DNA from 3 places in the Streptomyces sp. SYP-A7185 genome. Region 3 is predicted to be linked to each of the others. Evidence: riboswitches for the same ligand, from Rfam matches in the RefSeq annotation. Region 3 holds a riboswitch; each other region holds the start of a gene.
The links. Region 3 has a riboswitch for S-adenosylmethionine ahead of QBL25_RS37505 (cell envelope biogenesis protein OmpA). Riboswitches for the same ligand answer to the same signal wherever they lie in the genome.
Positions count from the first base shown of each region.

Region 1 (10,228 bases), 4.0 Mb from region 3:
GATGAAGAAGTTGTTGGTGTTGCCCGTGTGCGTCTCGGTGATGTTCTGGCCGCCGACCGCGAACCGGTCGCCGGGGGTGTTCCAGTCGCCTTCGTACGCGGTGACGCTGGCGCGCGGCTTGCCGTCGGTGCGGTAGAAGCCGTCCACCTTGACGCTGGTGGCGGGCGAGGTGGAGCGCTGGAGGACGTGGCCGCCGTAGACGTATACGTTGCGGCGGTCGGGGGCGTGCTCCTCGTCGGGCGCGTCGTACTTGTAGACGACCGTGAGGGACCAGCCCGCGACGCAGCCCTTGCCGGTGGGCGCCCAGATGTCGCCGACCGCGACCGGGACGGGGCTTCCGGTGCCGGTCACCCCGCCGAAGAGGTCGGTGACGTCGGCCTCTCCGGTGTAGTAGTGCGGGCCGTTGGTGGACGCGGGGTCCCTGACCAGGTCGGTCGGGTCCACCTGCACGGGGGTGGCGCCCGCCACGCTGACGGCGGGCACCGTGTCGAGCGGCTGGCCGGGGGAGGGCCGCACGTCGGCACCGGAGATGTCGCAGCGCTTGAGCTGCGCGCCGCTCGGTCCCTTGTACGTGCCGTCGTTGCCGCCGAAGAAGAGCCGGGCGTAGGCGACCTTCGCGCCGGGCGGGATCGCGACCTGGCCGGTGCTCGACCCGTACCGGTCGTCCATGCCCGCGGCGTTGATCCGCTGCATGACAAAGGTGTTGTTGTTGTCCTTGCCCTCGCCGTCCGCGGCGGTGGCGCAGCGCGCCGCCATGCTCGCGGGCGTCGTCGGGCAGCCCATGACCGTGTTGCCGATGGTCTTGAAGTCGCCGTACAGCGATTCGTCGTAGCGCTTGGCGAAGGGCTCGACCACGTCCGCGGCGGCGGGCGCGGTGGCCGCGCCGAGCGCCCCTGCCGCGAGGGTGGCCGTCGCCGTGGCCACGGCACCGACGCGTCGCGCGCTTCCCATTACCTGTCTGACCCACATAAGTGGGGAATGTAGACAAAATGCACGGTTCGGGGTGGTTACGCCACGCGGCGAGCCGTGTACTCCGCGATCCCGCCCATCGGCGGACGCTCCTCCGTGTCCACCGAATGGGTCCGCGGTTCGAACCCGTGCTCGCCCCGTTCGAACTGGGTCAGCTCGGGGCGTACGAGATGGCCGCGCGCGAGCCGCAGCTGCGCGGTCCGGTAGATCGCCGCCGCCATCCTGCCCAGGGCCTGCCCGTCCTGGTGCCGGTGCTTGCGCACGCCCACGTCGACCTGCGCGAGCGCGTCCAGGCCCACGGTGTGCAGCGCGTCCACCAGCAGGCCCAGCTCCACCCCGTACCCGACGGGGAACGGCAGCCGCTCCAGGAGGGACCTGCGCGCCGCGTACTCCCCGCCCAGCGGCTGGACGAACCCGGCCAGCTGGGGCCAGTGCATGTTGAGCAGCGGGCGCGCCATCAGCTCGGTGACCCGGCCGCCCTGCCCCGCCGTACCGGCCAGCGGGCGGTCGTACATCGCCTTCACGAAGTCCACGTCCGGCTCGGTCAGGAGGGGGCCCACGATCCCGGTGACGAAGTCCGCCGAGAACTCCTTCAGGTCCGCGTCGACGAACGCCACGATGTCGCCGCCGGTCACCAGGAGCGAGCGCCACAGGACCTCGCCCTTGCCGGGCACGGCCGGGATGCGCGGCAGGATCGCGTCGCGGTGCACGACCCGCGCGCCCGCCTCCCGGGCGACCTCGGCCGTGCGGTCCCGCGAGCCGGAGTCGACCACCACGAGCTCGTCGACCAGAGGCGCCTTCTCGATGAGCGCGCGGCGGATCTCCGCGACGATCTCACCGACCGTCCCCTCCTCGTCGAGCGCGGGCAGGACGACGCTCACCGAGGCTCCCGACGCCCGTTTGGCGTCGAGGAGTGCGCTGAGCGGACGGTCGGCAACGGACCAGGAACGCCTGGTCAGCCAGCGCTCGGCCTCTTCCAGCACGGGTGGCTCCTCCTGTGTGTGGCCTACATGTGATCCATCTCGCGGTGCGGACGACTATCTCAAGGGTCCAGGCCGTCGGTTACAGTCTTGAACAACGCGGATGACCATCGCATGTCGGGGGTCGGCGCGTCACAAATGCCCCGGGCCCCGAAGCCCGGCGCCATACCGCTCATCCAGAGGGGCAGAGGGATACGGCCCGTTGAAGCCCCGGCAACCATCCCGCCGACCGCGCACGCGAGGTCTCGGTGGGGAAGGTGCCAATTCCGTCTCGCGGCGAGATGCGTCGCGAGGAAGATGAGGAGAAAGGGCCTCGCCTCCATGGCTGCGCAGACCGTCGCATCGAACGACACCACCCCCTCCACCACGGGTTCCGTGGACCTCGGCCCCGCGTCGGGCCTCTCTTGCCGCGAGTGCGGCGAGCTCTACGCCCTCGGCCCGATCTTCGCCTGCCAGGCCTGTTTCGGCCCGCTCGAAGTGGCGTACGACCTGCCGACCGGTGACCCCGAGGCGCTCCGGAAGCAGATCGAGTCCGGCCCCGACAACATCTGGCGCTACGCGCCCCTGCTGCCCGTCCCGGCGGACGTCGCGGACAAGCCCAACATCAACCCCGGTTGGACCAAGCTCGTCAAGGCCGACAACCTCGCGCGCGAGCTCGGCGTCGACCAGGGCAAGCTGTTCGTCAAGGACGACTCCGGAAACCCGACGCACTCCTTCAAGGACCGTGTCGTCGCGCAGGCCATCGAGGCGGCGCGCGCGTTCGGCTTCACCACCCTCTCCTGCTCCTCCACCGGCAACCTCGCGGGCGCCGTCGGTGCCGCCGCGGCCCGCGCCGGCTTCCGCTCCTGCGTGTTCATCCCGCACGACCTGGAGCAGGGCAAGGTCGTCATGGCCGCGGTCTACGGCGGCGAGCTCGTCGGCATCGAGGGCAACTACGACGACGTGAACCGCTTCTGCTCCGAGCTCATCGGCGACCCGCTGGGCGAGGGCTGGGGCTTCGTGAACGTGAACCTGCGGCCGTACTACGGCGAGGGCTCCAAGACCCTCGCGTACGAGATCTGCGAGCAGCTGGGGTGGGTCCTTCCCGACCAGCTGGTCATCCCGATCGCGTCGGGGTCCCAGCTCACGAAGATCGACAAGGGCCTCAAGGAGCTCATCCAGCTCGGTCTGGTCGAGGACAAGCCCTACAAGATCTTCGGTGCGCAGGCCGAGGGCTGCTCGCCGGTGTCCGCCGCCTTCAAGGCCGGACACGACGTCGTGCGTCCCCAGAAGCCGAACACCATCGCCAAGTCGCTCGCCATCGGCAACCCCGCCGACGGGCCGTACGTGCTCGACATCGCGCGGCGCACCGGCGGTGCGGTGGAGGACGTGAACGACGAGCAGGTCGTCGACGCGATCAAGCTGCTCGCCCGGACCGAGGGGATCTTCGCGGAGACCGCCGGCGGTGTGACGGTCGGCGTCACGAAGAAGCTGATCGAGGCGGGGCTCATCGACCCCACGCTCACCACGGTTGTGTTGAACACGGGTGACGGCCTCAAGACGCTTGACGCCGTCGCTGAGACTTCGCAGGCCACCGCGACCATTCGGCCCAGCCTTGAGGCGTTCCGCGCCGCCGGGCTCGCCGACTGACCTTGTTCGCTGCCTGCGGGCCGTTGTGGCTGGTCGCGCAGTTCCCCGCGCCCCTTGCAGGGGCGCTTCCTCCCCGCATCAAGAGGTGAACCCCATGAGCGTCAACGTCCGAATCCCCACCATCCTGCGCACCTACACCGGCGGGCAGTCCGAGGTCGCCGCCGAGGGGGCGACCCTCTCCGAGGTCATCGCCGACCTGGAGGCCAAGCACGCCGGTATCGCGGCCCGTGTCCTGGACGACCAGGGCAAGCTGCGGCGCTTCGTGAACGTCTACGTGAACGACGACGACGTCCGCTTCGAGCAGGGCCTGGAGACGGCCACGCCGGACGGCGCCGGGATCTCGATCATCCCCGCCGTCGCGGGTGGTTGATTCTTTAAAGAAATACCCTGTGTAATGGACATTGCCCCCTCCGCGAGAGAAGCGGAGGGGGCAATTCCATGTGGTTGAGCGCGGTACAGTTGGGAAACGAGCTTCCCCGTTTGTGCCGAGCGCATATACGAAGTCGCCCCGAGGGCGACAAGAAGTAGCCAAAGTGCACTGCCCATTTGCCCTTCCCGTGGCATTTGTCTGGCCCGACTTGCCCTGAACTCCGGCGAATTCTTCGCATATTTCCGATCAGGCGTGCCCAGAATTCTCGTCCGATTGACCTGTTGCAGAGGGCAGTTGGACAGATACATTCAGCCGCGGTCGACGCGTTCCGGCGCACGCCTCCACAACCCATTGGGGGGGTGAGGTCTGACCCGGGTCCGCGAAGTGCGGGTCCGTGCAAGGGCCAGTAATAGGGGAGTTAGGCATGGCTCAGGGCACCGTCAAGTGGTTCAACGCGGAGAAGGGGTACGGCTTCATCGCGGTCGACGGTGGTGCGGATGTATTCGTCCACTACAGCGCGATCCAGATGGACGGCTACCGCACCCTTGAAGAAGGTCAGCGAGTTGAGTTCGAGATCTCGCAGGGCCAGAAGGGTCCGCAGGCGGACATGGTCAAGCTCGCCGTTTGATCTCGGCGCGATCGGCCAGTGACTTAGCGAGTGACGAGGGGCCCGTATCCCGGCAAGGGGTACGGGCCCCTCGATGCGTTCCCCGTGCGTTCCCCGTGCGTCCCTGCCGGAACCCCTCCCGCGCGCCCCTGTGCGTGCGCCCCCTCGTGCGTCGGGGATCCGTGAGAGGCGCTTGCACTCGCAGGGGTCGAGTGCTAATCATTGGGCTTAGCACTCTCCGAGTGAGAGTGACAGAACTTGGATCGGGTCGGTGAGGCCCGCAGGCCGGGTGGGGCAAGGAACCACAAGGCTTGCAGGCCGTCCGTCGCGGGCGCTGACGCGATCCGGATGCATGCCACCCCTGTCCGGGAGGACCACTTCACATGGCCAAGATCATCGCGTTCGACGAGGAGGCACGGCGCGGCCTCGAGCGCGGCATGAACCAGCTCGCCGACGCCGTCAAGGTGACCCTGGGCCCCAAGGGTCGCAACGTCGTCCTCGAGAAGAAGTGGGGCGCCCCCACGATCACCAACGACGGTGTCTCCATCGCCAAGGAGATCGAGCTCGAGGACCCGTACGAGAAGATCGGCGCCGAGCTGGTCAAGGAGGTCGCGAAGAAGACGGACGACGTCGCCGGTGACGGCACGACGACCGCGACCGTCCTGGCCCAGGCGCTGGTCCGCGAGGGCCTTCGCAACGTAGCCGCCGGTGCCAACCCGATGGCCCTCAAGCGTGGCATCGAGAAGGCCGTCGAGGCCGTCTCGGGCGCCCTCCTTGAGCAGGCCAAGGACGTGGAGACCAAGGAGCAGATCGCTTCGACCGCCTCCATCTCCGCCGCCGACACGCAGATCGGCGAGCTCATCGCCGAGGCGATGGACAAGGTCGGCAAGGAAGGCGTCATCACCGTCGAGGAGTCGCAGACCTTCGGTCTCGAGCTTGAGCTCACCGAGGGCATGCGCTTCGACAAGGGCTACATCTCGGCGTACTTCGCCACCGACATGGAGCGTATGGAGGCGTCGCTCGACGACCCGTACATCCTGATCGTCAACTCGAAGATCTCGAACGTGAAGGACCTCCTTCCGCTCCTCGAGAAGGTCATGCAGTCCGGCAAGCCGCTGCTGATCATCGCCGAGGACGTCGAGGGCGAGGCCCTGTCGACCCTGGTCGTCAACAAGATCCGTGGCACCTTCAAGTCCGTCGCCGTCAAGGCCCCGGGCTTCGGTGACCGCCGCAAGGCCATGCTCGGCGACATCGCCATCCTCACCGGTGGCACCGTCATCTCCGAGGAGGTCGGCCTCAAGCTGGAGAACGCCGGTCTCGACCTGCTCGGCCGCGCCCGCAAGGTCGTCATCACCAAGGACGAGACGACCATCGTCGACGGCTCCGGTGAGAGCGACCAGGTCCAGGGCCGCGTCAACCAGATCCGCGCCGAGATCGAGAACTCGGACAGCGACTACGACCGCGAGAAGCTCCAGGAGCGCCTGGCGAAGCTCGCGGGCGGCGTGGCCGTCATCAAGGCCGGTGCCGCGACCGAGGTCGAGCTCAAGGAGCGCAAGCACCGCATCGAGGACGCCGTCCGCAACGCGAAGGCCGCCGTCGAAGAGGGCATCGTCGCCGGTGGTGGCGTGGCGCTCATCCAGGCCGCCGCCGTCTTCGAGAAGCTTGAGCTCGAGGGTGACGAGGCCACCGGTGCCGCCGCCGTGAAGCTGGCCCTCGAGGCCCCGCTGAAGCAGATCGCGGTCAACGCCGGTCTTGAGGGCGGTGTCGTCGTCGAGAAGGTGCGCAACCTGACCGTCGGCCACGGCCTGAACGCCGCGACCGGTGAGTACGTCGACATGATCGCCGAGGGCATCCTCGACCCGGCGAAGGTCACGCGCTCTGCCCTGCAGAACGCCGCGTCCATCGCCGCGCTGTTCCTCACCACCGAGGCCGTCATCGCCGACAAGCCGGAGAAGGCGGGCGCTGCCCCGGCCGGCGGCGGCATGCCGGGCGGTGACATGGACTTCTGATCCCTCGCGGATCAGCGGTTCATCGCTTCACGTCGCTTCACGCGAACCGAGGGCGGCACTCCTTCTCACGAAGGGGTGCCGCCCTCGGGCGTCTCAGGAAGGGCCCGTTACGGCAGGCGGTCCAGGAGCCAGGTGCAGAGTTCTTCCGTGATCAGGGTGTGGGCCTCGTTGTGGGTGGCGCAGAGGTATTCGTCCAGTTCGCTGTCCTGCGACTGTTCCGGGAACGGGGCGTGCAGCTTTTCGTGGGTGTCGATGTCGCGCAGGGCGATCGCGCTCACGGACGGCACGAAGCAGTGTTCGCGGATGTCCGCCTCCGAGCCCAGGCCGATGATCGCGGGGATCTTGTTCAGCTCGTCGGCGAGGATGCCGAAGCCCTCCAGGAAGCCGCCCGGTGCCCCGTCGATCGAGGGCAGGCCCGACGTGCGGATCTGCGGCCTGCGCAGGGTCACCACGCGCAGCTGGGCGACCAGCTTCTCCTCGCCCTCGGGCTGCGTGTAGAGGTGGGTGCCCGTGATCGCCAGGCCCTTGCCGTGGAACGCCTGCTCACCCGGCGCGATGCCGTTGGACACGCCGGTGCGCACGCCGTTGGCCACGCCGATCTTCCGCGGCCGGCTCGGCCAGCCGCCCACCCGCTCCAGCTCCGCGAGGAACTCCACGCGCTCCTTGTCCGTCTCCGGGGTGTCGCCCCACTCGGAGATGTGCTGCCACAGCAGCTGGCGCGAGGCCGGACTGTTCATCTGGTTCGAGAAGGCCGCGTTCAGCCGCCGGATGTAGTGCGCGAACGACTGGAGGGCGATCGGGATCCAGGCGCCCCGGTGCGGGGTGTCGTACGAGAAGTACAGCTGGGTCTGGTGGTCGACGCTCTCGTGCTCCATCTTGGCGAGCGCGTACCGCGTGACCATGCCGCCCATGCTGAAGCCGCCCACGGTCAGCGGGTGGTCGCCGGTGCGCCGCGCGATCGCCTCCTGGATCGCCGAGCGCGCGGCCTTCGCGTTGTCCAGGATGGACGCGCTGCGCTCGTCGAAGCCCAGCAGGATGACGTCGTAACCCCGCCGCCGCAGCTCGCCGATGAACGGGTACCCGCCGCGCTCCATGCCCTCCCACAGAAAGTCCAGATCACTGGCCCCGGTGTTGAAGCCGTCGCTGATGATCACGGGCTTGGTCAGGCCCTGCCGGGGGTCCGCGAGGTACACCCAGGCCTTGCCGCCCGGTAACGCCCACTCCTGGTCCGGGGCGGGCGCGGCCTCGAAGACTTCCCTCGGTCCGGGCGCCAGCGTGATGTTGGCCGCGGCTCCGAAGGCCTCGGAGATCTGCGGTTCGACCGGCTGGCCGGTGTCGTTGAAGTCGTTGTACTCGGTCATGAAGGGTCCCCTCCGGTGGTGCGGCTTCGATGACGGCACGAGCCATCCTCGGTAGGCGTGTTGGCCGCCGGAAGGTGGCCGTCCCGATCCGGCGGGTCGGCGGGAGCCTTTCGGACAGCGGCACGTTGGCCGCTTTCACGTGTGCCGTACGCAGCCCCGCGCCCGTGGCCGGGGCGAGGGCGAGCGCCGTCGTTACGCATGTGCCGCGGTGATGCTCGACTCGGTCATCCTCCGGTGGCCGGGGCCGGGGAAGTATGTCCCGAAGGCGACCCGTGGCGGGGCTGGAGCCGCACGGTCGCGCGGGTCTCCTCACGTGTGGCGGCCCTGGCCGCCGCCGCGTGGGCGCGGACGGCCTCGGGGGACAGGAACGCCGCCCCCGCCCGGGGCGCGTGTCCCGGCCCGCCCCGGCACGGGCCGCAGACACCGCCCGGCAGCGCCTCGGGGCGGCCGGGGGTGCCGCATCTTCCGCACTCCAGTACGCGCAGTACCGGCCGGGGCGGCGGCTCCGGCGGGAGCTTGCTCGTGAGGCGGCTGCGGACGAGGGCCGCGGGGCTGTGGACCGGGCTCGGCAGCCCCGCCGTCAGAGCACGCAGTACGTCCGGCTCCGTTGCCCCCCGCGCGAACCACTCGGTCACCTGCGGCTCCAGGGCCACGCAGTCCGCGTACGAGAGGGACAGGGCGGGGGTCTCGCGGCCGAGCGCCGCCAGCAGGATGAACGCCCTGCTGCGGGTGGGGTGGTGGGGTCTGTCCGGCTCCGGCTCCGCCATGTCGCCACGCGTGAACCGTGCCCACCACGCGTCGTCCCTCGCGGTCCGCGAGAACCACGTTCGGGTGATCCATCGGGCACTGCCCGTCCCGAGCAGGCGTTCCTTGCCCCGCCTCAAGTGCCCCGCCGCCTGGAGCCTGTTGAGGGCCGTCCGCAGGGCGCACTGCCCGTACGGCAGGTGCTTGGCCAGCGTCTTTACGGAGATGTCCGCGCCGTCCGGGAGCCGGTCGAGGTACCCGGCGATGGCTCCCTCCCGGGGCGGGAGGTGCGTGAAGTCACCTGCCGTGCGGCGCAATTGGTGGGGTGCGGCGCGCTTGCCGTAACCCGGATTGGCGAAGGGGTGGAGGTCTGCGTGCGCAGGGCGGGGGGCGGCACTAAGCTGGGCGTCAGCCATGAGGTCGAGTTGCTTTCGATCTTGATGGTTAAACCCCCGCAGGTGTTCGCAGCACCGGGCGGGGGTTGTTCGTTATTCGGGCACGCTAGAGCTTCGTCACCCTGCGTGGCAAGTCGGACTCCGAAAGTGATCGACTGTGCCAACTCCAAGGGAGGGAGGGCGGGTTGAGACCCGCCTCCCGTTCCTCGCTAAGAGGGCTCGCTGCTCGTGGCTTGAGCCCCGGGGTCAGTTCTCCTTCAACTCCGCCACGAACGCGGACCAGGCCGTGGCCCGGAACACGAGCTTCGGGCCGGTGGGATTCTTGGAGTCCCGGACGGGGACGACGTGGGGGTGCCCGTCGGAGACTTCGAGGCAGTTGCCGCCGTCCCCGCCGCTGTGCGTCGACTTGCGCCAGCGGGCCATCTCCAGGCAGTTGCCGCCGCTCGCATCGCTATAGCTGGACTTGTGCCACGAGGCGTTGCTCAAGTCGTACTCAAGGCCGTTGCTCTTCATGTAGGTAATCCTCTGCCACTGATGCAATCAAGGCCAGAGAATCACGGGGCGAAAGGGCGCTGGCCGCGAGCAAGTCGTAAGCCAGTTCGTACTGCGCGACAGTGGCCGGATCGTCTTCGAGCCGCCCTGTCCCGAAGCTCTCCAGGTAGGCGAGTGGGGGTGCGTCCTCGCAGGTCATCAGCTTGAGGGAGCCGCCCATCGCCATATGCCCGCCCGCCGCGAACGTCAGCACCTGCACAATGGCTCGGCGCCTGCGTGCGAATGCCTCGATGTGCCGCAGCACCTCCGCCATCACGCTCGGCCCACCTACCCTTCGGCGCAGAACCGCCTCGTCAAGGATCGTCCACAACAGGGGCGTTGTTGGGTCGTCAAGTAGACGAGTCTGATCCAGGCGAGCCGCTACTAGCTCGTCGATCTCGGCATCCGTCGCAGTGGGTCGGCCGTCGCAGAACACCGCCCGTGCGTACTCCTTGGTCTGGAGCAGCCCTGGCACCAACTGCGGCGCGTACTCCCGGACGGCAGACGCCACCGCCTCCGCCTCCGCCGCCTCCGCGAAGTGATCGGGATACTTCGACTTCGCCACCGCCTGGCAGTTGCGGGTGAAGAAGCCGCCCGTTTCGAGGACTTCGTCGAAGTGCCGCGCGTACTCTA
Region 1 is NZ_CP122310.1:4,545,384-4,555,611, reverse strand. It holds gene QBL25_RS19825 (hypothetical protein) at 1-924, opposite strand, end outside; gene QBL25_RS19820 (glucosyl-3-phosphoglycerate synthase) at 1,008-1,952, opposite strand; SAM riboswitch class I at 2,119-2,253, shown strand; gene thrC (threonine synthase) at 2,271-3,578, shown strand; gene QBL25_RS19810 (MoaD/ThiS family protein) at 3,673-3,948, shown strand; gene QBL25_RS19805 (cold-shock protein) at 4,373-4,576, shown strand; gene groL (chaperonin GroEL) at 4,939-6,564, shown strand; gene QBL25_RS19795 (esterase/lipase family protein) at 6,672-7,925, opposite strand; gene QBL25_RS19790 (hypothetical protein) at 8,150-9,085, opposite strand; gene QBL25_RS19785 (DUF397 domain-containing protein) at 9,311-9,577, opposite strand; gene QBL25_RS19780 (helix-turn-helix domain-containing protein) at 9,558-10,228, opposite strand, start outside.
Region 1: another riboswitch for S-adenosylmethionine. It lies ahead of thrC (threonine synthase); the one in region 3 lies ahead of QBL25_RS37505 (cell envelope biogenesis protein OmpA).

Region 2 (10,228 bases), 5.5 Mb from region 3:
GGCTCGGTGGCTGTCGCGGACGAGAACCCGTTCGCCGACCCGGGGCTGCCGCCCCATGAGCACCGCGTCCAGGACATCGACGAGCGGGCCGCCAAGCGGTCCGAGCGCGCGATCGCCTTCCTGTTCACGCTCTCGATGCTCGCCACGATCGGCTTCATCGCCTCGTACGTGGCGTTCCCGGTCGACAAGCGCGTCTACATCTGGCCGATCGGCCACATCAGCGCGCTGAACTTCTCCCTGGGCATGACCCTGGGCGTGGCGCTCTTCTGCATCGGCGCGGGCGCGGTCCACTGGGCCCGCACCCTGATGTCCGACGTGGAGGTCGCCGACGACCGGCACCCCATCGAGGCGGAGCCCGAGGTCAAGGCCAAGGTCATGGCCGACTTCAAGGCCGGTGCCGCGGAGTCGCAGTTCGGCCGGCGCAAGCTGATCCGCAACACGATGTTCGGCGCGCTGGCCATGGTGCCGCTCTCCGGCGTCGTCCTGCTGCGTGACCTCGGTCCGCTGCCCGAGGACAAGCTGCGGCACACGCTGTGGTCCAAGGGCAAGCTGCTCGTGAACATGAACACGAACGAGCCGCTGCGGCCGTCGGACGTCCAGGTGGGCTCGCTGACCTTCGCCAAGCCCGAGGGCCTGGAGGAGCACGACCACGACTTCCAGAAGGAGATCGCCAAGGCGGCCCTGATGATCGTCCGCATCCAGCCGGACAACATCAAGGACAAGCAGGAACTCGAGTGGTCGCACGACGGCGTCGTCGCGTACTCGAAGATCTGCACGCACGTCGGCTGCCCGATCTCCCTGTACGAGCAGCAGACGCACCACGTCCTCTGCCCGTGCCACCAGTCCACCTTCGACCTCTCCGACGGTGCCCGAGTGATCTTCGGCCCGGCCGGTCACGCGCTGCCGCAGCTGCGCATCGGCGTGAACGAAGAGGGCTACCTCGAGGCGCTCGGCGACTTCGCCGAGCCCGTCGGTCCTGCTTTCTGGGAGCGCGGATGAGTACTCCGTCGAACGACAACCGCAAGAAGCAGGCACCCGCAGGTGAGCGGGTCGCCGATTGGGCCGACGGCCGCCTCGGGATCTACTCCCTGGCCAAGGCCAACATGCGCAAGATCTTCCCGGACCACTGGTCCTTCATGCTCGGTGAGATCTGCCTGTACAGCTTCATCATCATCATCCTCACGGGTGTGTACCTGACCCTGTTCTTCCACCCGTCGATGAACGAGGTGGAGTACCACGGCAGCTACATCCCGCTGCAGGGCCAGCTGATGTCCGAGGCGTTCAACTCGACCATGCACATCAGCTTCGACGTGCGCGGTGGTCTGCTCATCCGGCAGATCCACCACTGGGCGGCGCTGATCTTCCTCGCGGCGATGTTCGTGCACATGATGCGCGTCTTCTTCACGGGTGCCTTCCGCAAGCCCCGCGAGGTCAACTGGGTCTTCGGCTTCCTGCTGTTCGTCCTGGGCATGTTCACCGGCTTCACCGGTTACTCGCTCCCGGACGACCTGCTCTCCGGTACCGGTGTGCGCTTCATGCAGGGCGCCGTCCTGTCCGTGCCGATCGTGGGCACGTACCTGTCGATGTTCCTGTTCGGCGGGGAGTTCCCCGGCGGCGACTTCGTGGCCCGGTTCTACTCGGTGCACATCCTGCTGCTGCCGGGCATCATGCTCGGCCTCGTGGTGGCGCACCTGATCCTGGTCTTCTACCACAAGCACACGCAGTTCGCGGGCCCCGGCAAGACCAACAAGAACGTCGTCGGCATGCCGCTGCTGCCCGTCTACATGGCGAAGGCCGGAGGCTTCTTCTTCCTGGTCTTCGGTGTGATCGCGGCCATCTCGGCGATCGCCACGATCAACCCGATCTGGGCGCTCGGTCCCTACCGTCCGGACCAGGTGTCCACCGGAGCGCAGCCCGACTGGTACATGGGCTTCTCCGAGGGCCTGATCCGTGTCATGCCGGGCTGGGAGATCAACGCCTGGGGTCACACGCTCGTCCTGGGCGTGTTCATCCCGCTGGTCATCTTCCCGCTGGTCCTGGTCGCGATCGCGGTCTACCCGTTCATCGAGTCCTGGGTCACCGGGGACAAGCGCGAGCACCACATCCTGGACCGCCCGCGCAACGTCCCGACCCGTACGGCCTTCGGCGTCGCGTGGATCACCTGGTACTTCGTGCTGCTCGTCGGTGGTGGTAACGACCTCTGGGCCACGCACTTCCACCTGTCGATCAACTCGATCACCTGGTTCGTGCGCATCGCCTTCTTCGTGGCACCGGTCCTCGCCTTCATCGCCACCAAGCGGATCTGCCTGGGTCTGCAGCGGCGCGACAAGGACAAGGTCCTGCACGGCCGCGAGTCGGGCATCATCAAGCGCCTGCCGCACGGTGAGTTCATCGAGGTCCACGAGCCGCTCAACCGGGAGCAGCTGCACACGCTCACCGCGCACGAGCAGTACGCGCCGCTCGAGATCGGCCCCTCGGTCGACGAGAACGGCGTCGAGCGCAAGGTGTCCGGCACGCAGAAGCTCCGGGCCAAGCTGAGCAAGGGCTACTACGGGGAGGACAACCAGATCCCCAAGCCCACCACCGAGGAGTACAAGGAGATCACCAGCGGCCACGGCCACCACTGACCGATTGACCGACTGACAAGGTCGCCACGGCGAGAGCCCCGTCCCGCGCACGTTCAGTGCGTGGACGGGGCTCTTTGCCGTCCTTCGAGCTGGATAAGGTGTTCCTGTCCCATGTCTAGACGAACCCAGGAGCGGCAGATGAGCGCTGTGACCCCCGCAGGAGGCGACACCGCGGCGGCCCGTTCCTGGCCGAGTGTGCTGAACGGGCTGCTCGAGGGCCGTGACCAGAGCACGGAGGACACCGCCTGGGCCATGGACCGCATCATGCGCGGCGAGGCGACCGACGCGCAGATCGCCGGCTTCGTCGTCGCGCTGCGGGCCAAGGGCGAGACCGTGGAGGAGATCTCCGGCCTCGTCCGCACGATGTACGAACACGCCAACGTGATCGAGGTGCCGGGGCAGACCGTCGACATCGTCGGCACCGGCGGCGACGGCGCCAAGACCGTCAACATCTCCACGATGTCCGCGATCGTGGCCGCGGGCGCGGGCGCGAAGGTCGTCAAGCACGGCAACCGCGCGGCCTCCAGCGCCTCGGGCGCCTCCGACGTCCTGGAGAAGCTCGGGGTGAACCTGGAGCTGCCGCTGGACCGGGTCGTCGAGGTGGCCGAGGAAGCCGGGATCACCTTCTGCTTCGCCGTGAAGTTCCACCCCGCGCTGCGGCACGCGGGCGGGGCGCGCAGCCAGCTGGGCATCCGGACCGTGTTCAACGCGCTGGGTCCGCTCACCAACCCGGCCAAGGTGCGGGCCCAGGCGGTCGGCGTCGCCGACCCGCGGATGGCGCCGATCGTGGCCGGGGTCTTCGCCGAGCGCGGGAACTCCTCCCTCGTCTTCCGCGGCGACGACGGCCTGGACGAGCTGACGACCACGGCGACCTCCCGGGTCTGGGTCGTGCGCGACGGAGCCGTGCGCGAGGAGGCCTTCGACCCGCGGGACGTCGGCATCGACCTCGTTCCCGTGGAGGCCCTGCGCGGGGCCGACGCCTCGTACAACGCCGAGGTCGCGCGGCGGCTCCTGGACGGCGAGAAGGGCCCGGTGCGGGACGCCGTGCTGCTCAACACGGCGGCGGCCCTGGTGGCGCTCTCGCCGGGCGAGGGGACCCTCGTGGAGCAGATCGGCGCCGGTATCGGGCGGGCCGCGCAGGCCATCGACTCCGGGGCCGCGAAGAAGGCCCTTGAGCTGTGGGTGGCGGCCAGCAACCGCTGAATGTGGCGCACACCGCAGTCCGGATGCCGGACTGCGGTGGGCACCGGGAAGATCGTGTGGCAAGATGCTGCGCAGGTCATGAGTGACAGCGATTAGGCCCCGGCTCGCTGTCCGGCAACCCTCCGTCCGTGGCGGGGTGCCCCGGGTGAAGACCAGGCCGTGGACAGCAAGGTCCGTGGCAAGCGCGGACCCCTGCGAACCCTGGGGTCCTGGTCCTCAAGGGAGCAGTCTCGTGAGCAAGCGAATGCGATAGGGCTTCCGGCCCCCTTTCCGCACCCCCTTTTCTCTTCGTCACTGCAACGCCCTTCGTGCGCCCTTGCAGTGAACTCGCCTGCCTTCCCACGGGAGTTCGCCATGTCCGTCACCACCGCCGCCGCCGACCAGACCCTCTGTGCAACCCCGCTGCCCGTCCTCGGCCGTGACGTCACCGTGCCGCTCGTCACCGGCGGCGAGGTGACCTACGCGGCGCTCGACTACGCGGCGAGCGCCCCCGCCCTCCAGCGCGTGTGGGACGACGTGGCCGCGTACGCGCCGTACTACGGCAGCGTGCACCGCGGTGCCGGATACCTCTCGCAGCTCTCCACGGACCTCTTCGAGAACAGCCGGGTCACCGTCGCGGAGTTCCTCGGCTGCCGCGAGGACGACCAGGTCGTCTTCACCCGCTCGACCACCGACTCGCTGAACCTGCTGGCCGCCGCGCTGCCCGCCGACTGCCAGGTCTTCGTCTTCGAGACCGAGCACCACGCCTCGCTGCTGCCCTGGCGCGACGCCCGCGTGACCTACCTCAACGCCCCGCGCACCCCCGAGCAGGCCGTCGCCACCCTGGAGCGCGCCCTCGCCGACCGCGACCCCTACGGCCCGGCCCTGGTCTGCGTGACCGGCGCGTCGAACGTCACCGGCGAGCTGTGGCCGGTCAGGGAGCTCGCCGCCGCCGCCCACGCGCACGGCGCCCGCATCGTCCTGGACGCCGCGCAGCTCGCGCCGCACCACCCGGTCTCCATCAGCGAGCTGGACGTCGACTGGGTCGCCTTCTCCGGCCACAAGCTGTACGCGCCCTTCGGCTCGGGCGTCCTCGCGGGCCGCTCCGACTGGCTGAAGGAGGCCGAGCCGTACCTCGCGGGCGGCGGCGCCTCGCGCAAGGTGGCGCGGCGCCCCAAGGAAGCAGGCGGCGGCGTGGACGTCGAGTGGCACGACACCGCCGCGCGGCACGAGGCCGGCTCGCCGAACGTCATCGGCGTGTACTCCATCGCCTCCGCCTGCAAGGCGCTGACCGAGGCGGGCTTCGACTCGCTGGTGGCGCGTGAGCGCGAACTCATCGCGAAGGTCCGCGAGGGCCTCGCGGAGGTGCCCGCCGTGAAGGTGCTCTCGCTCTTCGGCGACGACGCGCCGCGCGTCGGCGTCATCTCCTTCGTCGTGGAGGGCTGGAACAGCTCGCACTTCGCCGCCGCGCTCTCCGCCGAGTACGGCATCGGCGTACGCGACGGCCTGTTCTGCGCCCACCCGCTGGTGCGCACCCTGCTCGGCAGCGACCCGCAGACCCAGGGCGAGTGCGGCGCCCCCGAGGCCGCGCCCGGCGAGAAGTCGCTGAACGCGATCCGCGTCAGCTTCGGCGCCGGCACCCCCGACGAGCACGTGGAGCGCTTCGTGCGCGCCGTCAAGGAGCTCGTGGCGGACGGCGCGCGCTGGAACTACCGCACCGAGGACGGGCGTTGCGTGCCGGACACCACCGCCTGAACCCGGGGCCGCCCCGGCAGGCGTGACCCCAGGACGATCATCCGCAGAGCGCGCTCGGTCGCGTCGGTGAGGAACTCGCCGCCCCGCCCGAGCGCCTCGGTGAGCGAGACCGGCGCGGGCAGGATCGCGCTGTAGGCGTCCACACCGATGGCCCGTACGTGGTGGGCGCCCTGGCCGATCGTGCCCGCGAGGACCAGGACCGGGCGGCCGGACCGCTTGGCGCGCCGGGCCACTTCGGCGGGGACCTTGCCGCGCGGGGTCTGGTGGTCCAGGGCGCCCTCGGCGGTGACGACGAGATCGGCGCGGGCCAGCCGCGCGTCCAGGTCCAGATGGCCGAGCAGGACGTCGAAGCGGGGCAGCAGCTGGGCGCCGAGCGCCGCGAGACCGGCTCCCAGGCCGCCGGACGCGCCCGTTCCGGGGCCGAGGGCCAGGTCCGAGGGGGCGCGCAGGTCGCGGGTCAGGACGTGCGCCCAGTGCTCCAGGGCCGCCGCGAGCTGCTCGACCTGTGCGGGAGTTGCGCCCTTCTGGGGGCCGAAGACGCGGGCGACGCCGCGCTCGCCGGTCAGGACGTTGAAGGGGTTGCAGGCGACCCGGATCTCGGTGTCCTTCAGGCGCGGGTCGAGGCCCGAGGGGTCGATGCGGCTCAGGCGGGTCAACTCCCTTCCTCCTTGCGGCAGTTCCCAGCCGTCGGCGTCCAGGAGCCGGGCGCCGAGCGCCTGGAGCGCGCCCGCGCCGCCGTCCGAGGTGCCCGAGTCGCCGCAGCCCACCAGGATCCGGCCGGCGCCGGCGTCCAGCGCGGCGCGGATCAGCTCGCCGACGCCGTACGTCGTCGTGGCGCCCGGGTCGCGCAGATCGCGCGGGACCAGCGAGAGCCCGGCGACGGCGGCCATCTCGACGACCGCCGTGCCGTCCGGCAGGAGGGCGAAGTGCGTGCCGATCCGCTGCCCGACGGGACCGGTGGCGGGCAGCGCGACCAGGCGGCCGCCGCCCGTGTGGGCCAGGGCGCGGGCGGTGCCCTCGCCGCCGTCCACCAGGGGGATCAGATCGGTCTCGGCGTGCGGGACGACCCGGCGTACTCCTTCGGCGATGGCCTCGGCCGCGGACCGCGCGGACAGGGACTCCTTGAAGCCGCTGGGGGCGATGGCGAAACGGGTCAGCATGGGGTCTCCAGTGCGGGCGGGATCAGGGCGGGATCAGCGGACGGGGACGCCGAGCAGCGGCCAGAGCGCCACGGCGAAGAGCAGGACGAGGGCGGCGGTCAGGGGCGCCAGGACCGCGGAGAGGCGCAGCAGGTCGCGCGGGGTGTAGGTGGGGGTGCCGGGGATGTCGGCGAAGAGCGTGACGGGCTTCGCGGAGGCGGGCAGGGTGTGGCAGAACCCGGCGGCCGCCGTGGAGGCCAGGGCCGCCGCGACCGGGTTGACGCCCGCGCCGACCGCCGCCGCGACGACGAGGGGGACCAGGACGGAGGAGCGGGCCGAGCGGGACTGGAGGACCAGGTGCGCGGCCGTGCTGACCGTCACCACCACGGCCAGGAAGAGCCAGGGCGAAACCTCCAGCGGGACCCCGCCCACCAGCCACTTCGCCGCCCCCGACTCGGCGAGCGCGACCCCCATCGCCATCGTCGCGGCCATGAAGAGGAGCAGCGACCACGGCACCGTCCGCAGCGCGTCCTTCAGGCGTACGGTGCCCAGGGCGGGGGAGGAGGCCACGACCGCGCCGATCAGCGCGACCACGGCGGGCGGCACCTGGTGCAGGGGTTCGCTGCACCACAGGGCGACGACCGTGGCCAGCAGGAGGGCGCAGCGGGTCTCGCCCGGCTCCCAGGCTCCGGTGACCGGCTGCTCGCTGTGCTCCTGGAGCTGCTCGACGGTGATGTGGACCGGGCCCTCGCGGTCGGCGCGCCGGGTGGTCGTCAGGAGGACGGCCTCCGCGGCCAGATGGGACGAGGCGACGGCGAGCGGCAGGCCGAGCAGCAGCCACTGCGTGAAGCCGATCCGCTCCCCGGTGGCCTCCCACAGCACCGACACGGTGATCAGATGCGCGCCCGCGCCGATCAGGGTCGCGACCGCGGAGAGCAGGATGACGGTCGGGAACAGCAGCGCGAGCATCACCACAAGCCGCCTCCGGTCGGAGAGGACCTTGGCGAGCGCGAGGAAGACCGGAAGCGCGAGCGCGGCCCGGCCCGAGGTGGCCGGCACCGCGAAGGCCGTCACGACCAGGGCGGCCGTCGTCAGATGCGTCAACTGCCGTACGCTGCGCGCCCCGCTGACGAGGAAGGCCGCCGCCCGGCCCGCCAGACCGCTGCGGGCCACCGCGGCGGCGAGCACGAAGGCGCAGATCAGCAGCCAGACCGTCTCGTCACCGAGGGTCCCGAAGAGCGTGTCGCTGCTGATCACGCCGGTCGCGGTGAGCGCGAGTCCGGCGCCGAGCGCGATGTACGTGTCGTCGATCGGCGTCGCGATCCACGCGCAGGTCGCCAGGGCGAACACGGCGAGGGTGATCCGCGCGTCGCCGCTCAGGCCGGGGAAGTTGCCCGGCACCACGAGCAGCGCGCACAGGCTCAGCGCGGCGCAGAGGGTGAGGGCCAGGCGGGGATTCAGGGTCACGCTTCGAGCCTCGGCCCCGGCCGTGAGTCCTCAATGAGGCGTGGATGAAAGGAAATTCACCCACGGTCCCGGCGCCCGGCTCCCGGCGCCCGCGCTCAGCTCGGCAGGCGGTAGCCCATCCCGCGTACGGTCTCCACCCGCTGGGCGCCCAGCTTCTTGCGCAGCGCCCGCACGTACACGTCCACGATGTTGGACCCGGGGTCGAAGTCGTACCCCCACACGTGCGACAGGATCTGCTCCCGGGAGAGCACCTGGCCCGGATGGCGCAGGAAGAGTTCGAGGAGCACGAACTCACGTGCCGTCAGATCCACCGTCCGCTCGCCCGACCGTGCCCGGCGCGTGCGCAGATCCAGGGTCAGGTCCCCGCCGCGCAGCACCGTCACCTCCGGGGCCCCGGCCGCCGTGCGCAGCCTCAGGCGCACCCGCGCGAGCAGCTCCTCGAAGCGGAACGGCTTGGTCATCCAGTCGTCGGCGCCGCCTTCGAGGCCCGCCACGGTGTCCCGGACCGAGTCGCGCGCGGTCAGCACGATGACCGGGGTGCTCACGCGGGCCTCGCGCAGCTGCCGCAGGACCGTGAAGCCGTCCTTGCCGGGCAGTCCGATGTCCAGGACGACCAGGTCGAAGCCGCCGGTCAGGGCGTAGTCGTAGGCGGCGTCGCCGTCCCCGACGACGCTGGTGGTGAAGCCGTTGGCGCGCAGGCCCTTCTCGACGAAGGAGGCGATGCGCTCCTCGTCCTCGACGATGAGAATCCGGTTCATGGCAGTCCTGGTTCCTGTTCTCGCGGTGCTTCTCGCTGTCCTTCTCGCTGTCCTTCTCGCGGTACTTCTCGCAGTACGAGCACGAAGGTGGCGCCGCCGCCTTGAGTGGGGCGCAGTTCGACCCGGCCGCCGTGTCCTTCGGCGATCGCCCGCACGATGGCGAGGCCGAGTCCGGCGCCGGTGGCGCGGGCGCCGCGCCGTGCGGTGCCGCGCCGGAACCGCTCGAAGATCACCGCCGCGTCCCGCTCCTGGACGCCGGGTCCGCTGTCGGCGACGTACAGCTCGATCCGGTCCGCGCCGGCGCGTGAGCCGATGCCGATGCGCTGGCCGGGGACGGTGTGCTGGACGGCGTTCTGGGCGAGCTGCACCATCGCCTGGGTGATGCGCTGCGGGTCCAGCGTCGCCTCGCCCTCGGCCACTTCGGCGAGCCGCCAGTCGCGGTCGCCGAGCGCCCGCGCCTTGACGAAGACGTCCGCGGTCAGCTCGGCGAGCTGCACCGGTTCCGGAGCGACGAAGTCGGGGCGCTCGGACTTGGCGAGCAGGAGGAGGTCCTCGACGATGCGGCTCATCCGGTCGAGCTCCTCCATCACGATCCGGACGGTCTCCTCGCGCTCGCCCGGATCGTCGCCCATCAGTTCCAGATGGCCGCGCACGATGGTGATGGGCGTGCGCAGCTCGTGCCCCGCGTCGTCGACGAACTCGCGCTGCGCGGCGAACGCCCGCTCCAGGCGGTCGAGCATGGCGTTGAACGTCTCGGCGAGCGCCGCGACGTCGTCCCTGCCCTGGACGGGGATGCGCTGGGTCAGATCCTGCTCGGTGAGCTGCGCGGCGGTCGTGCGCACCAGGCGTACGGGCCTGAGGATGCGGCCCGCGACCGCCCAGCCGATGCCGGTCGTCATCAGGAGCGCCACTCCGGAGATCGCGATCAGCATCGTGAACACCTCGCCCGCCTTGGCCCGTTCGCCCGCCGGGTGGAAGGCGACCACGAAGGCCGCCGGGGGCCGGCCCGCGCCCGGGTCGATGTCCACCTTCGCCCAGCGGACCTCGCCCTGGGCGCGGTGCAGGGTCCCGGTGGCGTGGGGGGAATCGAACACGGCGGTCAGGGCGGCGTCGTCCTTGGCCAGCGGGTGGTCGATGCGCTGCTCCCGGGACTGCTCCTTCTTGGCGGGGGCCCGGCCGGGGCGTGCGACGAGGCCGAGGAGCTCCTCGTCGGGGTCGGCGTACTGCCGCTCCAGGAAGAGCCGAAGCAGCGGGTCGGGGTCGGTGAACTTCTCGCCGGTGCGCGGATCGACGCCCTCGC
Region 2 is NZ_CP122310.1:3,058,002-3,068,229, reverse strand. It holds gene QBL25_RS13515 (Rieske 2Fe-2S domain-containing protein) at 1-999, shown strand, start outside; gene QBL25_RS13510 (cytochrome b) at 996-2,627, shown strand; gene trpD (anthranilate phosphoribosyltransferase) at 2,766-3,830, shown strand; SAM riboswitch class IV at 3,905-4,021, shown strand; gene QBL25_RS13500 (aminotransferase class V-fold PLP-dependent enzyme) at 4,185-5,564, shown strand; gene QBL25_RS13495 (glycerate kinase) at 5,519-6,724, opposite strand; gene QBL25_RS13490 (SLC13 family permease) at 6,758-8,170, opposite strand; gene QBL25_RS13485 (response regulator transcription factor) at 8,266-8,928, opposite strand; gene QBL25_RS13480 (ATP-binding protein) at 8,925-10,228, opposite strand, start outside.
Region 2: another riboswitch for S-adenosylmethionine. It lies ahead of QBL25_RS13500 (aminotransferase class V-fold PLP-dependent enzyme); the one in region 3 lies ahead of QBL25_RS37505 (cell envelope biogenesis protein OmpA).

Region 3 (10,228 bases):
CCTGAACGAGGGCGCGATCACCGTCCCCAACTACGCGGTGGACTCCTGGAGCTGGCAGGTCATGGCCAACTCCGGTTTCCACGACCCCGACAAGAAGCTCAAGGACTACACCGAACAGGAGTGGGCCGACCTCCTGCACAAGGCCCCGGTCAAGGTGAAGGTGGGCTCGAACGGCTTCACGTACGAAGGTCTGCTGGCCAAGATGCAGCGGACCTGGCTGGCCAAGGACCGCGACTCGCTCCAGCCGCACGTCAAGGCCTTCGTGGACCGTGCCGTGGTGTTCGCCCGCTGCCCGCTCTGCGCGGGCACGCGGCTGACCGCGGCCGCCCTGTCGTCGCGGATCGGCGGCCTGAACATCGCCGACTGCTCGGCGATGCAGATCAGCGACCTGGCCGCGTTCGTCCGCGGACTCGACGACCCCGAGGCCGCACCGCTGATCGCGAGCCTGCGCGAACTGCTCGAATCCCTGGTCGAGATCGGGCTCGGCTATCTGAGCCTGGACCGCACGTCGGGTTCGCTGTCCGGCGGCGAGGCGCAGCGCGTGAAGATGGTCCGCCATCTCGGCTCCAGCATCACCGACGTGACGTACGTCTTCGACGAGCCGACCATCGGCCTGCACCCGCACGACATCCGGCGCATGAACGACCTGCTGATCCGGCTGCGCGACAAGGGCAACACCGTCCTGGTGGTGGAGCACAAACCGGAGGTCATCGCGATCGCCGACCACGTGGTGGACCTCGGGCCCGCGGCCGGGTCCGCGGGCGGTCAGATCTGCTTCACCGGTGACGTGGCGGGCCTGCGCGCCTCCGGGACGCTGACCGGACGGCATCTGGAGCACCGGGCCCGGCTCCGCGAGCAGGTGCGGGTGCCCAAGGGACAGCTGTCCATCAAGGGCGCCGACCGGCACAACCTCAAGGACGTCGAGGTCGACGTCCCGCTCGGGGTGCTCGCCGTGGTCACCGGGGTCGCCGGCTCCGGCAAGAGCTCGCTGATCCATGGCTACCTGTCGGGTCGGGAGGGCGTGGTGGTGGCCGACCAGTCACCCATACGCGGCTCGCGCCGCTCGAACCCGGCGACCTACACCGGACTGCTCGGCCCGATCCGCACCGCGTTCGCCAAGGCCAACGGCGTCAAGGCGGCGCTGTTCAGCGCGAACTCCGAGGGCGCCTGCCCCAAGTGCAACGGCATCGGCCTGATCTACACCGACCTGGCGATGATGGCCGGGGTGGCGTCCGTCTGCGAGCAGTGCGAGGGGGAGCGGTTCACGGCCGAGGTCCTCACCTACCGGCTGCGCGGCAAGAACATCAGCGAGGTCCTCGGCATGGCGGTCGCCGAGGCACACGACTTCTTCCCCACGGGCCAGGCCCACACCATCCTCGGCCGCCTCAGCGACGTGGGACTGGGCTATCTGCGGCTGGGCCAGCCGCTCAACACGCTCTCCGGCGGCGAGCGCCAGCGCCTCAAGCTCGCCATCCACATGGCCGAGAAGTCCTCGACGTACGTCCTGGACGAGCCGACGACCGGACTGCACCTGGCCGACGTGGACAAGCTGCTCGCGCTGCTCGACCGGCTCGTCGACGACGGCAACTCCGTGGTCGTCATCGAGCACCACCAAGCGGTGATGGCACACGCCGACTGGATCATCGACCTGGGCCCCGGCGGCGGTCACGACGGCGGCCGGGTGGTGTTCACGGGCACGCCCGCGTCCCTGGTGGCCGAGGGTGACACGGTGACGGCGCGGCATCTGCGGGAGTACGTGGCCGGCTGAGCCCGGATCGGGGCACAAGCCGATCGTGCTCGGCCGCTTCGGCCGCGTAGGGTGCGTGAATGAGCATGCTGGATGACGCCCGCGCGGGCATGAACCCCGAGATCCGGCCGCAGGACGACCTGTTCGGCCACGTCAACGGTCACTGGCTGGAGCACGAGCCGATCCCCGAGGATCGCTCCAGCTGGGGCCCCTTCGTACAGCTGGTCGACACGGCCGAGGAACAAGTCAAGGTGATCATCCAGGAGCTGGCGTCGGCCACGACGGCCGGCGCCGCCCCGGATGACGCGCACAAGATCGCCACGCTGTACGCCTCCTTCATGGACGAGGAGACGATCGCCGCGCGCGGCCTGGCCCCCGCGCAACCCCTGATCGACGAGGTCGCCGGGCTGCGCGACACCCGGGAGCTCGCGGCGTTCCTCGGCCGCTTCGAGCGGATCGGCGGCTCCGGCCTTTTTGGCTCCTACATCGACTCGGACGACCGCGACTCCGACCGCTACCTCTTCAACGTCCTCCAGGGCGGGCTCGGCCTGCCCGACGAGTCGTACTACCGCGAAGAGAAGTTCGCCGAGATCCGCGAGAAGTACCTCGCCCACCTCACCGAGCTGCTCACGCTCGGGCGGCACGGCGCGCCCGCCGAGGCCGCGCAGACCGTCCTCGACCTGGAGACCCGGCTCGCCGCCGGCCACTGGGAGCGGGCCGAGACGCGTGACGTGCAGAAGACCTACAACCTCCTCACCCTGCACGAACTGATCACCCTGGCCCCGCACTTCGACTGGCGTGCCTTCGCCGAAGGCCTCGGCGGCTCCGAGGCCACCATCGCCGAGACCTGCGTCCGCCAGCCGTCCTACCTCCGCCACCTGTCCGCGACGCTCGACGAGGTGCCGATCGAGCAGTGGCGCGACTGGGCGCTGGTGCGGGTCCTGCGCGCCAGCGCGCCGTACCTCACGGACCCGTTCGTGCGGAACAACTTCGAGTTCTACGGCCGCACCCTCAACGGCACGCCCGAGCTGCGCGCCCGGTGGAAGCGGGCGGTCGCCTTCGTCGAGGGCGCCATCGGTGAGGCCGTCGGCAAGGAGTACGTGGCGCGGCACTTCCCGCCGAGCTCCAAGGCGATGATGGACGACCTCGTCGGCAATCTCCTGGAGGCCTACCGCCAGTCGATCGCCCGCCTGGACTGGATGACGGACGAGACGAAGGAGCGCGCGTACGAGAAGCTCGCCACGTTCCGTCCCAAGATCGGCTACCCCGACACCTTCCGGGACTACTCGGCTCTCCGGGTCTCCGCCGACGACCTGCTCGGCAACGCGCACGCGGCGGCCGCCTTCGAGTCCGACCGCCAGCTCGCCAAGATCGGCGCTCCGGTCGACCGCGACGAGTGGTTCATGCTGCCGCAGACGGTCAACGCGTACTACAACCCGGGCACCAACGAGATCTGCTTCCCCGCGGGCATCCTCCAGAAGCCGTTCTTCTCGCCCGACGCCGACCCGGCCGAGAACTACGGCGGCATCGGCTCGGTCATCGGCCACGAGATCGGCCACGGCTTCGACGACCAGGGCGCGCAGTACGACGGCGCGGGCAACCTCAACGACTGGTGGACCGCGGCCGACAAGACCGCGTTCGAGGCGAAGTCGAAGGCGCTGGTCAAGCAGTACGACGCGTTCTCGCCCCGCAATCTGCCCGGCGAGTTCGTCAACGGATCGCTGACGGTGGGCGAGAACATCGGCGACCTGGGCGGCCTGACCATCGGGCACACGGCGTACAAGATCGCGCTCGACGGGGCCCCGATGCCGGAGAGCGAGGGCACGACCGGCTCCCAGCGGCTCTTCATGAACTGGGCGTACTGCTGGCGCACCAAGCGCCGCAAGGAGCAGGAGCAGCAGTACCTCACCATCGACCCGCACTCGCCGCCGGAGTTCCGCGCGAACATCGTCCGCAACCTCGACGAGTTCCACGAGGCGTTCGGGACGACGGAGGGCGACGGGCTGTGGCTGGACCCGGCGGAGCGCGTCAGGATCTGGTGACCTGAGCCCACGGGGGCGGTCGCGGCGCCTCGCCGCGGCCGCCCCCGATCCCGTGCCGCCGTCAGGACGCCGCCCGGTGGTCCGCCTCGCCGATGCGGGGATGGTTGGCGCGGAAGGACGGGTGGTCGTGCAGGCGCCGTACGTAGGCCCGCACGTCGGGGTGGGCGGCCGTGGTGCCCGGCGGCTCGTGGACGAGGCGGGCCCACAAGTCCACGTCCGCCGCGGTGAGTTCATCGCCCACGAGGTAGGCGCGAAAGGCCAGGCGGCGGTTGAGGTGCTCCAGCGTCGCGGGGGTCAGGGGCGCCGCGAGCTGGTCGTGCCAGGCGTCGATCCGGGCCGCGAGGGACGACGGGCGCAGCTGGAGCGGCAGGCCCTCGCCGTGGGCGGCGAGACGGCAGGCCAGGTCGCGCACGATGTCGGGCGTGTGATTGCTGACGACGTGCCCGCTCCACCGGTCGCACAGGGCGGGGACGGTCAGCGGCCCGTCGAAGTGGTGCTCGGTGGCCTCGTAGTAGCCGTGCAGGCCCTCCAGCGTCGCCGAGGCGGTGTCCGGCGACAGGAGCGTCGTGGTGACCGCGTCCCGGAGCCCGAGCAGATCGAGCGTGATCGCGACCCGCAGGGAGCGCGGACATCCGGCCGACAGATACAGGTGATAGCGGTGGGGCGCGGGATAGAAGCCACCGGCCAGGTCGGCGCCGATCCGGCTGCGGATCGCCGGGGGACAGCCGGGCGGCGAGCCCGCGTCGTCGCACGAGGCGTGGGAGTCCGTGAGGGAGGCGTGGTGGCGGCGGTGTGACGTGACCTCGGGCATGACTCTCCAGACAGGGGAAGGGGTGCCACCGGCGCCGGGCGCCGGTGGCACGGTGGGGGAGAGGGGGATGCAGGGCGGCAGTGGCCCGCACCGGTGGCGCCCCGCGTCAGGGGCGTCGTTTCCGCGTGGACGCGGCGCGCCCGAGCCCGGTCACGTGGACGTGCGGCGCCCGCGTCACGTGGACGCGGCGCCTGTGCCTCGCGTGGACCTGGAGCGTCCGCGTCGCGTGGACGTCAGGCGGCTGGGACCGACGCGCTGCACACCCGCAGCAGATCGATGTGCAGCCGCCTGGTCAGGACGCGCGGGCGGGGCCTGGGCATGGACAGGGGAGGTCGCCGGGTGCTGTTCCGCTCACCGACCGCCCTGGACATGTGCACCAGCCCTGCCGTCGAGGCCCGTCCTACCCCGGGCCGCGCTTGCCCCGCCGCCACGGCGGGACCCGGTCGTCACCCGGGGCACCCCGTCGCGGAGGAAGGGTTGCCTGTCAGCGGGCCGGGGCCGAAGACCCGCTCGGGCAGGGACCCTGCCGGGCGGGCGCTGACAATCGTGACCGTCCCGGGAAGTCTGGGTCCGCTGCTCCCCCGCCGTCAAGAAGGCCTCCGGGAAACTCCGTGCGCGCAAGCGGAACAGAAGGCGCGGCCCGCCCGTTGACCCTGACGGAGACCGGCCGCGGGAGACGTGCGGAGCTGTGAGCGCGGCCATGATCCACGGGCATTGCGCGCGGCCACGACCTCACGTAACGTCCGAGCAGGTTACGAGCGTCAGCGTCAAGCCCTGGCTTGCTGACCGGCAACCCTCCCTCGCGGCGGGGTGCTCCAGGTGCGGACCGGGCGGTTCCCGACCAGGGTTCCGCAAGCGCGAGACCGGCGAGGCCTGTGGCCCGCCGGACCGGAAGGGCGGAGGTGACGGACGTGCCCCTGGTGCCGCCCGTGCCTGCCCCGCGCGTCCTGGTGATCGCCCCGAGCCACCAGGTCCATCTGTACTCCCGGCCGCACATCGACCTCCAGCGCGTCGCCGGCGCGCTCTGTCGTTCCTGACCCGTCACCCCGCCGCCGCACCCTCGCAGCCGAGGGGCCGGTGTTCTCGTACGGTCGATCAGGAAGGCACTCCTTCGTGTCGTCATCACCTTCGCCCTCATCCCCCCTGCCCTCCTCCGCTCCCACCGCCGCGCTGCACCTCGCCGTCGCGCTCGACGGCGCGGGCTGGCACCCGGCCGCCTGGCGCGAACCGGTCTCCCGCCCCACGGAGTTGCTCACCGCCCCCTACTGGGCCGACCTGGTCACCGAGGCCGAGCACGGCCTGCTCGACTTCGTGACGATCGAGGACGGACTCGGGCTCCAGTCCTCGCACTTCACCGAACCCGACGGACGCACCGACCAGGTCCGCGGGCGGCTCGACGCCGTCCTCATCGCCTCCCGCGTCGCCCCGCTGACCAGCCACATCGGCCTGGTGCCGACGGTGGTGACCACGCACACGGAGCCCTTCCACATATCCAAGGCGATCGCCACGCTCGACTACGTGAGCACGGGCCGCGCGGGCGTGCGCGTCCAGGTGTCGGCGCGCCGCAACGAAGCCGCGCACTTCGGGCGCCGCACGTTTCCCGCCCTGGACGGCGTCGAGGACCTCGGCAGGCCGGACGTACGGGAGTTGACCTACGACCTCTTCGACGAGGCCTCCGACTACGCCGAAGCCGTGCGCCGCCTCTGGGACAGCTGGGAGGACGACGCGGAGATCCGCGACGTCGCCACCGGCCGCTTCATCGACCGCGACAAGCTGCACTACATCGACTTCGAGGGCAAGCACTTCAGCGTCAAGGGCCCCTCGATCACGCCCCGCCCGCCGCAGGGCCGGCCCGTGGTCAGCGCCCTCGCCCACGAGACCCCCACCGACGCGCCCTTCCGGCTCCTCGGCCGCTCCGCCGACGTCGGCTACGTGACCCCGCGCGACACCGCGCACGCGCGCGCCATCGTCACGGCGGTCCGCGGCGAACAGGACGCGGCCGGACGCGCCGACGAACCCCTGCACCTCTTCGGCGATCTGGTGGTGTTCCTCGACGACGACCCGGCCGCCGCCGCGGCCCGCCGCGAGCGCCTGGACACCCTCGCCGGTCACCCGTACACCAGCGACGCCCGCGTCTTCACGGGGACGCCCACGCAACTGGCCGACCTGCTCCAGGAGTTGCAGCAGGGCGGACTCACCGGCTTCCGGCTGCGCCCCGCCGTCCTCGGCCACGACCTGCCGGCCATCACCCGGGGCCTGGTGCCCGAACTCCAGCGGCGCGGCGCCTTCCGGCGCACGTACGAGGCCGACACCCTGCGCGGGCTCCTCGGCCTTGCCCGCCCCGCCAGCCGCTACGCCGCCACCGTCTGAGCCGGAAGGGAATCCCTCATGAGCAAGTCACCGAACCCGGCAGAGCGCACGAACCGGGCGAGCGAACCGGGCAAGCCGCTCAAGCAGATCCACCTCGCGGCACACTTCCCCGGCGTCAACAACACCACCGTGTGGAGCGACCCCGAGGCCGGCAGCCACATCGAGTTCAGCTCCTTCGCGCACTTCGCGCGGACCGCCGAGCGCGCCAAGTTCGACTTCCTGTTCCTCGCCGAGGGGCTGCGGCTGCGCGAACAGGGCGGGAAGATCTATGACCTGGACGTCGTCGGACGGCCCGACACCTTCGCCGTCCTCACCGCGCTGGCCGCCGTCACCGAACGCCTCGGTCTGACCGGCACCATCAACTCCACCTTCAACGAGCCCTACGAAGTGGCCCGCCAGTTCGCCAGCCTCGACCACCTCTCGGCCGGACGCGCCGCGTGGAACGTCGTGACCTCCTGGGACGCCTTCACCGGCGAGAACTTCCGGCGCGGCGGATTCCTGCCGCAGGAGGAGCGCTACTCCAGAGCCAAGGAGTTCCTCGCCACGGCGGGGGAGCTGTTCGACTCCTGGCGCGGGGACGAGATCGTCGCCGACCAGGACAGCGGCACCTTCCTGCGCGACGCGCAGGCGGGGGCCTTCGTCCACCAGGGGCAGCACTTCGACATCCAGGGGCAGTTCAACGTCCCGCGCAGCCCCCAGGGGCGACCGGTCATCTTCCAGGCCGGGGACTCCGAAGAGGGACGGGAGTTCGCGGCGGCCGGCGCTGACGCGATCTTCAGCCGGTACAGCACGCTCAAGGAAGGCCAGGAGTTCTACACCGACGTCAAGGGCCGCCTCGCCCGCCACGGCCGCACCCACGACCAGCTGCTCATCCTGCCCGCCGCGACCTTCGTCCTCGGGGACACGGACGCCGAGGCGGAGGAGCTCTCCCGGCAGGTGCGGCGCCTCCAGGTCAGCGGCGCCACCGCGATCAAGCACCTGGAGTTCGTCTGGAACCGTGACCTCTCCGCGTACGACCCGGAGGGCCCGCTGCCCGACATCGACCCGGACCTGGGCGAGCACACCGTGGCCCGTGGCCGGGCCCAAGTGCGGATGTACCGCGACCCGTTGGCCACCGCCCGGGAGTGGCGCGAGCTCGCCGCGGCCAACAAGTGGTCCATCCGCGACCTCGTCATCGAGACCGGCAACCGCCAGTCCTTCGTCGGCTCCCCGGCCACCGTCGCCGAGGCGATCAACTCCTTCGTCCAGGCCGACGCCTCCGACGGCTTCATCCTCGTCCCGCACATCACCCCCGGCGGCCTCGACGCCTTCGCCGACACCGTGGTCCCGCTGCTCCAGGAGCGCGGCGTCTTCCGCACGGAGTACGAGGGCACCACCCTGCGCGACCACCTGGGCCTGGCCCACCCCGACGCGGACCGGAGCCTGTCCGCGCCCGCGTCCGTACCCACGCCGGAGCCCGAACCCGTGCCCGCGTCGGCCGGCCACTGAGGAGGACCACAGACATGTCAGCCATCCCTCTCGGCGTCCTCGACCTGGTCCCGGTCTCGTCCGGCTCCACCGCCGCCGAAGCACTGCACCACTCCATCGACCTCGCCCGGCAGACCGAGCGGTTCGGCTACGCCCGCTACTGGTTCGCCGAGCACCACCTCAACCCGGGCGTGGCGGGCACCTCACCGGCGGTCGTGCTCGCCCTGACCGCCGCCGCGACCTCCACGATCCGACTCGGTGCGGGCGCCGTCCAGCTCGGCCACCGCACCGCGCTCTCCACGGTCGAGGAGTTCGGCCTCATCGACGCCTTGCACCCCGGCCGCCTCGACCTGGGCCTGGGCCGCTCCGGCGGCAAGCCGCCCGGGACGCCCGCCGCCGCACCGCCCACCACGACGCCCGTCGTCGACGGCCGCGCCCCCAACGGCCTGCGGATCCCGGCGCGGTTCTCCTACGAGCATCTGCTCGGCTCGCCCCGCGTCGCCCTCCAGCGCAAGCTGCTCCAGCAGCCGCACGCCCAGGCGCAGGACTATGGGGAGCAGGTCGACGACATCCTCGCGCTGCTCGCCGGAACGTACCGGTCCGACGACGGCGTCGAGGCGCATGTCGTGCCCGGCGAGGGCGCCGACATCCAGGTGTGGATCCTGGGCAGCAGCGGCGGCCAGAGCGCGGACGTGGCGGGCCGCAACGGCCTGCCCTTCGCCGCGAACTACCACGTCAGCCCGGGCACGGTGCTCGAAGCCGCGGAGGGTTACCGCGCCGCCTTCAAGCCCTCCGACGTACTCGACGAGCCGTACGTCAGCGTCTCCGCCGACGTCGTCGTGGCCGAGGACGACGCGACCGCGCGTGAACTCGCCGCGGGCTACGGCCCCTGGGTCCGCAGCATCCGTACGGCCGAGGGCGCCATCCAGTTCCCCACCCCGGCCGAGGCGCGGCGGCACGTCTGGACCGAGGCGGACCGGGCCCTGGTCGAGGACCGCACCGAGACCCAGTTCATCGGCTCCCCGGGGCGCGTGGCGGACCTCCTGGAGCAGCTCCAGGAGGCCACCGGGGCCGACGAACTGCTCGTCACGACGATCACCCACGGCCACGCCGACCGGGTGCGCTCCTACGAGCTGCTCGCCGAGGAGTGGCGGCGCAGGTGACCGGTCCGGTCCGTCCGCCGGGGCGAGGACGCCCCCGGCGGACGGGCAGGGGCGGCGGGGATCAGGCGATGGGCCAGCAGTTGTAGGCGTTGTAGTTGGTGCCGTTGCAGCCGAACCACTTGCCGTAGAGGCAGGGGCCGATGTCGTGCCAGGTGCCGTGACAGCAGGCCAGGCAGGTGAAGCCCCCGTATCCGTCGCTCACGCAGGCCGAACTGCCGTCCACGCACTGGGCCTGGGCCCGGGGTGTGGCATCGGGCGGCGTGCCCTGCGGGGAGACGCCCCAGGTGAGGGGAGCGGTCGCCGGGCCGTGGGCGCCCGGGGCCCGTACGCCTGGGGGCTGTGCTGCCGGGCCGAAGGGCCGGGGGTGCTGGGGGTGCTGGGGTGCCCGTGGCTGGGCCTGCGGGCCCGGCGGAGGGGGCTGGGTGTGCGCCGGGCTTGCGCACGGTGAGGGCGCGGGGGTGGCGGCGGCCCGCGCGTAGTGGGCGAGCAGTGCGGCCAGTACCGCGTGTTCGGGGGAGTCGGACTCCTTGAGGGTGAGCTGGACGAGGCTGTGCGTGTGGTCGTCGCAGGGGACCTGGCGCAGCAGCTCCACCCGGTCGATGAGTCCGGCGGGGATGGTCGTCCAGTC
Region 3 is NZ_CP122310.1:8,558,014-8,568,241, forward strand. It holds gene QBL25_RS37495 (ATP-binding cassette domain-containing protein) at 1-1,768, shown strand, start outside; gene QBL25_RS37500 (M13 family metallopeptidase) at 1,828-3,789, shown strand; gene QBL25_RS37505 (cell envelope biogenesis protein OmpA) at 3,851-4,600, opposite strand; SAM riboswitch class IV at 5,008-5,152, opposite strand; SAM riboswitch class IV at 5,351-5,464, shown strand; gene QBL25_RS37510 (putative leader peptide) at 5,503-5,637, shown strand; gene QBL25_RS37515 (LLM class flavin-dependent oxidoreductase) at 5,714-6,970, shown strand; gene QBL25_RS37520 (NtaA/DmoA family FMN-dependent monooxygenase) at 6,989-8,458, shown strand; gene QBL25_RS37525 (LLM class flavin-dependent oxidoreductase) at 8,473-9,600, shown strand; gene QBL25_RS37530 (hypothetical protein) at 9,662-10,228, opposite strand, start outside.